4 regions of the Paenibacillus sp. JT22N12 genome follow, and region 1 is predicted to be linked to each of the others. Evidence: riboswitches for the same ligand, from Rfam matches in the RefSeq annotation. Region 1 holds a riboswitch; each other region holds the start of a gene.
The links. A riboswitch is a leader RNA that binds a small molecule or an ion and turns the genes downstream of it on or off. The one in region 1 is predicted to bind cyclic di-AMP.

Region 1 (2,199 bases):
GAGTGTCCTGGCATTGGTGAACTCGAATATAAAAACAACAACCGTTCCGAATACAATCAGAAAGCCGGTCATAGACAGTACTACTTTGGAATGAAGCGAAAGTTTCTTATTATTGCGATATTCAACGAGATCCGAGATAACAATAAAACCGATCCCGCCTGTTATGATCAGCAGCATCGTCACGATATTGACCAAAGGATCATCAACATACTCCGTAAGGCTAACATACGGAACCCCGAACTGGCCGAATAAATCGATGCCCGCATTATTAAAGAATGAAATCGCGTGAAAAATGCCAAAATAAACTGCCTTGCCAAGCGGCATGTCAAACGACCAGCGGATGGCAAAAAGGACAGCGCCGACCAGCTCAATGGTCAACGAGTACAAAATCACTTTGCGTATGAGACGCACAATGCCTTCCATGCTGGTCTGGTTCATCGCCTCCTGCAGAATGAGCCGCTCCTTCAGCGATATACGCTTGCGTAGAACAAGAGCGAACAAAGTGGCCATGGTCATAAAGCCGAGACCGCCAAGCTGAATCAGCATCATAATAATGATTTGGCCGGGAACCGAATAGTGGCTGCCTGTATCCACAGTCACGAGGCCCGTCACACACGTTGCCGTAGTTGCTGTAAATACCGCGTCGATAAATGGCGTCGGCAAGCCCTCCCGCGAGGCGAAGGGCATGGAAAGCAGCAAGCCTCCAAGCAAAATAATGAACGCAAAGCCCGTTACCAATATACGGGGCGGCGACCATCTGTAAACATTGAAAAAAGATAGCATCGTAGGATTTGTCCCACCCCTCCTGGCTGATTTGCGCGCACAAAAAAAGCACTGGGAGCCCAAGTGCCAATGCGTTTGAGTCCTGTTCCACGAAGCCTGCGAGGTTAGCTGACGGATTCGGGCTTGAACAGCTGCCCTATTCACAAGCAGTTCAAAATTACGCTGCTTGTTGAAATTCACCCCGTGCTGTCCTTTAATGAAATCGCATAAGCTTAAGCGACCCGTTCAAGACAGCTGTATGGTTCCCCCGTTTTCATTTCGAAATTCGGCTTTTCATATGCAATTGATACACATTATAGTTGCATTGTTCTGGAAAAAACAAACGACAATTAAGGAGGAAAGCAACCGTTTTCAGGCAAAAAAGACGACCCTCGGGTCCAAATCGGCACATCCTGTTCATTATTGTCCATTTAACTCGACCACAAAACGTATTTGCGAGCATTCGCATGGATATTACCGAGACAACTATGATAAGGTAGATGTATGCGGTTTACTGCTTGTATATTGAGATTAGAGGTGCAAACATGAATGATTATCAGCTGCGGCCCAACTGGAAATTCTATGCATGGTTAGGCGTTATTGGCATTGTTATTTATTTGCTCGTACAAGTTGTACCGCAAACCTCTGAGTCTTTTTTTGACTCGGGCAGCAAGAAGGTAATCGCCAAAAGCAAAGCCGAGCAGATTGCTGAGGATTTTGCCCTGCAGCAATTCAAGCAGCTGCCGGAGAGCATTCATGCGGTCCACCAATCCGATTCGATGCTTTACGGTTATCTGTCCAAGGAGAAGCAGACCGACACCTATGACAAAAAGTATGACAGCCGCTTCCCCACCGACACTTTCCAGGTCACGGCGGCGATGCCTGACGGCAGCCAGATTTTTATTTATGTGCATATGCAGGAAGCCAAGGTCGTCGGCTGGAACCAATACAAGGAGATCCATACCACTATACCGCAAGCAACCCAGATAAGCGACGCTGCCATGAAATATGCCGTCTCCCAAGGATTTAAAGCGAATGAACTAAGCGTGACCAAGGCAGACCCGGAAACAGGCAGGATCTCGTACAAGGTTAACGGCTATACGATCGGAGAATCGCAGCTGATGCTTGCGATGAGAACAGAGAGAACAAGTGATGGAGCGCTCATCATTGCCGAATACAAGCCCGGCTTCACGGTTCCGGCCAGTTATTCGAGCTATGTCCAGGCCCAGCAGAAGCTTGCTTCTTTCCTGTCCCTGCTCGGCAGCATTCTGCTTTCCTTTGTCCTGTTCGTCATTGCAATCGTCTATGCCGCGCTTTACCGCAAGCATTCCTCGTTTACACGCGGTATTGTACTGACTCTGCTGTTCCTCGTTATGTACTTGGCGAATGACTTCAATCTCATGGACGGTCTGCTGGCGAGCGCCGGCGAGGACCCTA
Region 2 (2,199 bases), on a different contig from region 1:
AGACAAACATACAAAAGAAGAGGCAATCGCCTCTTCTTATAATGGCATATTTATGTTTAAAATACGATATGAATGAGGTAAACCCTTATTAAAGGAGTTAAGTCCCAAGGTTAAATTGCCTCCGGCTTATTCGGCCCGAGCACATAAACTGTGTATCCTCGTTTGAGACCAAACTTCTCAGCATAAGACTCACTTTCAAAATAAACATCGATTTTTTTGCCTTTGACGGCACTGCCCGTATCTTCCGCTCTGCGGAAACCGATACCCTCAATGTAGACCCACCAGCCGATGGGAATAACCTTCGGGTCAACCGCGATAGTTCTTCCCTCTTGAACCGTCGCACCTGATGCCGTTATCCCATATTGCGGATGACTCTTTGACTTGCCCGTTGATGAAACGCCCGCAGCGTAAGCGGTCAGCGTTACATTCTTCAAAATCTGTTTAGGCTTCAGCTTGTCGCCCCGCTTGGTCGTTACTGTAGAAGAGCCCGCCTTCGCCGAGAGCGTAACTACATTCGTTTCCGGTTTCTTGGTACCGACAGCCACCACTTTATCGACCGACTCCGCTTTCGTCAGCTTGGTAACCATAATCTGGGACACAAGCACCCCATCCGCATATACGTTCTCAAACTGTTTGACTACTTTGCCTTCATTGCCGTTCTGAATAAGCTTCAGTTTGCCCTGCTCGAGCTTGGGGTCTTCCTTCTTCACGACCGAAAAGGGAACAGTGTAAGCTTTCTCAGACATTTTCTTCTCGATCCGTGTGACCGTTACACTCATGTTGGACTTCACTCTGTCCTCCAGGGCAGGCCATACTTTATCTTGATTGCGTATCAGTATATCCGCTTGATCGATCACTGCCTTAACCGTTCTTTCTGTCGTGTACAACGTTCTTACCTTGCCGTCTGCCTTCACATGGACCGGTACCGCTTGGTCAATGACGATGCGGTCGCCGTCCTTTATTCCCCCGTTAAGAGGTAAGGACACCTTGTCATACTGCCCTATCGTGATGGCTTGTTCATCCAGTAGGCGTTGAAGGACCCATTGTTTTGTCGAAACAATGGTTTCTTGTCCGTTCACTACTACGGAGACGTGCTTGTCAGCCGTTCCGTACAACAACACCAGAAACATGAAAGTCATAGCGATTGAGATCAGAGCGCTCAGTAATATTAAACGCACGTTCTCATGCTTCCATCGCAATGCGAAAGACATGCTGGATGATCGTTTACCATGGGTATCCTTAAGCTGGAGTGCGCCCACTTCTTCGGTCCTCCTTCATAGCCCCGCCGCCTAGTTACATGATTGCCTTTGACGGTTCTATTGTTTTTGTTGGCGTGATTGCACGCCACTCCTCATTTCCAACCTCGACCTCCATGCTAAACCCTATGTCGTCTTTTTACGCAATATTCAAAATAAAAGAAGCCGACGACGACAGAGGATCTGTTTCGTGGCTTCCCAGATGACGACGGGACATGGATTAAATGCACGAGGTTGATCTCTCTTATAACACTATTACGCTGGCGAGGTTAGCTGTCGGATTCGGGCGAGAGAGTCGCCCTATTCATGGCTGGCATGTCTACCACATGCTTCCATAAAATTCACCCCAAGAAGAATTCAACATTTACTGCCCTTCGTCCGATACGAAGTGTATCAATGTTTGGTTCCCCCGCTCTCCGACTTCGGAGATTAAGCGATATTTTGGAAAAGGAATGCAAGTTTTGAAGCTCTGAGATGAATGATACCGCCTTTTGCTGCTCATTGTAAAGAAGAGATTAATCGCGATTTTAACGAATTTTAAGGAAAATCACGTGAAAAACTGCCAATTTACTGACTCAAAATTAGTTTTTTCACTCGAAATGTCTTGATTGCTGCCTCTTATAGCCCTTTTTCTTTAAAAGCAAAACAATTCTGAGCATTCTCTGTCGTAATTTTCGAGATTTCTTCTACAGATTTCCCTCTAATTTCGGCAACCGTTTCTGCTACAAGACGGACAAAAGCGGGCTCGTTTCGTTTCCCCCTGTAGGGGTGGGGAGCTAAATAAGGAGCATCGGTCTCGATCAAAATACGGTCAAGCGGGACCTGTGCAAGCACCTCTTTGGGAACACGCGCGTTCTTGAATGTGAGCGGTCCACCGAACGAAATATAGAAATTCATGTCGAGGCATTGTTTCGCCGTCTCCCAGCTGCCTGAGAAGCAGTGC
Region 3 (2,199 bases), on a different contig from region 1:
CTGCGCCGGATGCTTATATCTCCTACTGAAATATAAACTCCATCCCATTATGGTCATCTTGGCTGCCGGGGCCGCCGGAATTATATTGTTCTAATTCATTTAAAGTATCGCTGCTGCTTGTTAGGGCGGACGATGCTTTTTTTTGATTTTATCCGCACGGGAGTTATTTATACGATTTATTATGCTGCTGTACGCCATAATTATGTGTTTTTGTACACGTTATTCTGGATGGCTTGATCGACAAGCGGCCCGGTCCATACTCCTTAGGAATCCTCTGACCTTAGGGCATAGAAAATAAGCCCGAAGAGCACAGAAACTCTCCGGGCTTCCCTACAATATAAAAAGAGGTTTGAATGCTAGAACAAACTAATATAAGAAGATGCACGGTCAAACAATACGGTTTTTATCGCTGACTGATTATGACCGGGATTGCCTTTCAACTGCTCCAGAGCTGAGGAGACCAGTACACTTTGAATGGTATCTTCATGATAATGCTGCAATAACCAACCGAGATTATGAGGCTCCCTGGAATCCAGAATGTCCCGGAAACGGTTGGACCATGTAATCCAGTCCGCGGGCTTTTGCCAATTTTCCAGCACCATATCGCTCCATGCCTGTCCGGCGTTTGTGGTCAGAAACAGGATGACCTGATAACGGGTCATTTTGTTTTCATTGAGGGCCACAATAAACAGTTCCATCCTTTTGACTTGAACGATCTGCAGGCGGAGTTCCGGTTCAGGCAGCGGGTCAGCTTTGGGCAGTGGGTCAACGGTTTGAACAGACATCTTTAAATTCTCTCCCTTTTTTCGCTTACGAGGTTAGCTGTCGGATTCGGACGAGAGAGCCGCCCTTCCAGAGCCGTCAGGCATCCGGATTCACCCCTTGAACGCCAGAAGTCCCAGACGCTCACATGGTTCCCCCGCTGCTTCCTTTGGAAGCACTCAGCGAATAAATGATAGCCGTAATCAGGCTTGCCATTTATCATATTCCGTTCCTTTTCTTCTGTAAAACGATCCGCAGCCTGATAAACACTTCATAACGCCATATTTTTCATTTAAAGTGAAAATAAGCGGCTAAAACCAGTCATTTTGCGCAATTGCTCGTTCCCTCTTCATGTTGCTAATACGCTGCTCCATTCTTCATATAAGCTACCGAAGGGCCGGGTTTCATTTTAAGCGGAGATAAAGAAAAACGGCGAAATACCGCGATATACAGAGCATAAAGAAGCATTGATCCTCTGAAAGCGCTTGAAAATATGTCCAGCGGCGTTATTTGTGCCCATAGCTGTTCTGGACATGCTTTACACGCCGTACGGCTGGGAGTATGATTCATATCGTGCTTAACAGCATATATCCATTTTTTTGATCGCTGAGTTTCCGCCTTCGGGTGGAAAGCGGGGGAACCATAGAGGCGTTGTTGGTATCCGATGTGAGAGTCGGATCGTACAGCGCAGGGGTGAATCGTTGCAGGAGTGTCATGAAACTCATGCAGCGTAGGGCGACTCTCACCGCCCGAATCCGACAGCTAACCTCGTAAGCGCAGGTGGAGAGAGGAATGGTGAACGAAGTGATCGATTAAATTCGACCGCAGAGCGTCACGTGCCTCTGCGGTTTTTTGTTGTATAGATTTTTGTATAAATCTTGTTTTGTTTCATTCGCTGAATATTGCGCAGCAGCTGCAGTAACGGGGGAACCAACGACCGTCCTCGTCCATCGGGACGAAGGCGACGGTCACGGGGTGAATCATCCGGCATTCCAAAATGCCGGGCGTAGGGCTACTCTCATGCCCGAATCCGACAGCTAACCTCGTAAGCGTACCGGGAGAGGCAACACTTATCGCGAGCGATCAGGACGTTTGTCATGGTCAAAGAAGCCGCAGGTAAAGGTTACTCTTTTCCTAAGGCTTCTTTTTTGTTGCCTTCTTCCCTGAATTTGGAGGAGAAAAGTATGGAACAACGGCCCATATTGGTGGCTGCATCGACTGAGGCAGGGAGAAAATTCGTACGGCTGCTGCTCTACAAACAGCAGCCTGTGGTTGCCCTCACGAATAATAGGAGGGAAGAAAAGCTGCTGCGGGAACTGGGCGTTAATGAAATTATCCGAGTGAACACGACCCGCAGCAAAGCGGGAGCGGCTCCCCAATTTTCGATCGGACGCGTTTATATTTTTGAGTCGAGCCTGCCGCTCAGCTGTCAGTATC
Region 4 (2,199 bases), on a different contig from region 1:
CAGGGCAGTGACTCCCTGGATGATATAATAAATCACGCCTCTGCCGAAGGTGGAATCGGCGATCTGGGAGACTACGGTTTCCTTCGGATTCGGCGTAATGCCGTACCAGTAGGCGAGAAGGCTGATTCCCACAAACATGGCGCCCAGAATGGCGCCCATCATGATCAGTGTGGCGGCGGCATTGCGATTGGCTGGCTGCTTGAAGTTCGGTATGGCGTTGGACACCGCCTCCACGCCGGTGAGCGCGGAACAGCCGGAGCTGAAGGCCTTCAGAAGCAGGAAAAGACTGATATTCGATACAGCGGCGCCGATTTCCGGAGGATGCGCGTCAACGCCTCCGAGCGCATACTTGATGATTCCCGAAATAATGAGTGCGAAAATCGCGAAGACAAACAAATAAACGGGCATGGCAAGCACGGACGCGGATTCCGTAATTCCGCGCAGGCTGATAATGGTCAAGAACAAAATCATGATGAGTGCAATCAGTACGCGGTGATCATGCAGGGACGGAAAAGCCGATGTAATGGCATCAGTCCCGGCGGATGTGCTGACGGCGACAGTAAGAATGTAATCGACAAGCAGCGAGCCTCCGGCCAGCAGTCCGGTGCGGACGCCCAGATTGTCCTTGGCTACTACATAAGCCCCGCCTCCGGCGGGATAAGCGAAGATCGTTTGCCTGTAAGACAAAATCAGAATCAGGAGAAGACCCAGCACAGCAAGCGAGATGGGGATGGAATACCATACCGCCGCGAAGCCCGCAGCCATCAGAACGATCAGAATTTGTTCCGTCCCGTAAGCGACTGAAGAGAGCGCATCCGAGGACAATACCGCAAGCGCTTTAAGTTTGGTCAGCTTTTCCCCTTCAATTTCCGCACTTTTCATTGGACGTCCGATTAATAACCGTTTGAATCTGCCTACCACTGTGACTTCCCCTTTTAGCTGCATTTTGTTGTGAAGCAAATGATCCTATCCCTTATTTCAAGCATAAAAAAAGCCGCAGAAAGTTAGGAGCTTTCCCGGCTTTATCCATAATTGAACATGGTTAAAACAACGATAATTCCTCTTCCGTACGCTTACGAGGTTAGCTGTCGGATTCGGGCGCGAGAGTCGCCCTACACCTTGGCTTGCGCCAGGTGATTCACCCCTGAGACCAGATCAACTGCATCTGCCTCCATGGTTCCCCCGTTTCTGTTTCAGAACTCAGCGATTAAGGATTTTTATGAAATTGAAACTCTTTTCCACGACTTGCTGCTTCACTTACTGAATATTACTCCTTCACTTATTTGTTGTACAGCAACGGAAACTGGAGAATATTTTAGCTCATTACCCTATATAGCGATATAAACGCTTACATAGATCCTATCCTCTTCCTACCAACCTTTTTCGCAGGATATCTTCATTTATGACCTATTATGTTTCCTGCCCATTATTTTTGTCTGGTCAAAAGCGATCTCAACAGCACAGCCGCGGATTTGAGCCTTGGCTTTTTTCTGTACTTGCGCACATCATCGTAAGTCGCCAGGGCAACCTTGGCATCCCTCAGCGCATAAGCGAAATCATCACCCTGCATCAGCTTGTATTCCCATACCCGCTTCTCCCAGGATGGAACAAGGGCGCTCATACGCTCGTCCTCGGCTGCCGGATGAATATAAGTCTCGCAGATTCCCTCGGGAAGATCGTAGAGCTTTGCCAGCATCATTTGCTTGAAGCTCTCATAGGTTTCCCCTTCTTCCACGCCATACGTATGGCTCAGCAGATAATCCGGTATCGGCACGCCGAGCGTATCCGCAAGATGGACCACCTTGCGCAGCGCCTGCTCCGCCCCCCGAATAGACGCCAGAAACTTGTCCCGGGGATCGATCCAGCGGAACAGACGGAATGGCAGGCCGCGCCGGGAGCACTGCCACAGCACCTGCGGCAGATAGCTTCTGCCTGTCGCCAGCCCATAGAGACTTCCCATATGATTATCCGCATGGGAGACCGTCAGACCTGCCTGCTTCACCGCCTCGAACTGCGCCTGCATTTCCCGTACAACCGCCTTCGGATCGGACTGCCGTTCGAAGGCTTCGATGGTGGCGTGCATGCGCCCGTCCGGGCCCTCCAGCGACGGATCGCCGGTCAGGCTTTTCCAGGGCAAAGCGGCGATCTCGCTTGTTAGCGTCAGATGCAGCCCGATATTCCCTGCCTTCTGCTTACGGC

Region 2: linked by a shared signal. The riboswitch ahead of AC0YOA_RS35705 (ubiquitin-like domain-containing protein) and the one ahead of AC0YOA_RS06290 (TrkH family potassium uptake protein) in region 1 are both predicted to bind cyclic di-AMP.
Region 3: linked by a shared signal. The riboswitch ahead of AC0YOA_RS19890 (hypothetical protein) and the one ahead of AC0YOA_RS06290 (TrkH family potassium uptake protein) in region 1 are both predicted to bind cyclic di-AMP.
Region 4: linked by a shared signal. The riboswitch ahead of AC0YOA_RS35250 (APC family permease) and the one ahead of AC0YOA_RS06290 (TrkH family potassium uptake protein) in region 1 are both predicted to bind cyclic di-AMP.

The regions. Positions count from the first base shown of each region.
Region 1 is NZ_JBWDNU010000002.1:141,480-143,678, reverse strand. It holds gene AC0YOA_RS06290 (TrkH family potassium uptake protein) at 1-783, opposite strand, end outside; cyclic di-AMP (ydaO/yuaA leader) riboswitch at 862-1,064, opposite strand; gene AC0YOA_RS06285 (CPBP family intramembrane glutamic endopeptidase) at 1,308-2,199, shown strand, end outside.
Region 2 is NZ_JBWDNU010000020.1:58,431-60,629, forward strand. It holds gene AC0YOA_RS35705 (ubiquitin-like domain-containing protein) at 111-1,259, opposite strand; cyclic di-AMP (ydaO/yuaA leader) riboswitch at 1,500-1,702, opposite strand; gene AC0YOA_RS35710 (TatD family hydrolase) at 1,875-2,199, opposite strand, start outside.
Region 3 is NZ_JBWDNU010000005.1:122,881-125,079, reverse strand. It holds gene AC0YOA_RS19895 (chromate transporter) at 1-94, shown strand, start outside; gene AC0YOA_RS19890 (hypothetical protein) at 357-785, opposite strand; cyclic di-AMP (ydaO/yuaA leader) riboswitch at 793-957, opposite strand; cyclic di-AMP (ydaO/yuaA leader) riboswitch at 1,357-1,554, shown strand; cyclic di-AMP (ydaO/yuaA leader) riboswitch at 1,646-1,830, shown strand; gene AC0YOA_RS19885 (hypothetical protein) at 1,947-2,199, shown strand, end outside.
Region 4 is NZ_JBWDNU010000019.1:62,497-64,695, forward strand. It holds gene AC0YOA_RS35250 (APC family permease) at 1-921, opposite strand, end outside; cyclic di-AMP (ydaO/yuaA leader) riboswitch at 1,056-1,216, opposite strand; gene AC0YOA_RS35255 (polysaccharide deacetylase family protein) at 1,427-2,199, opposite strand, start outside.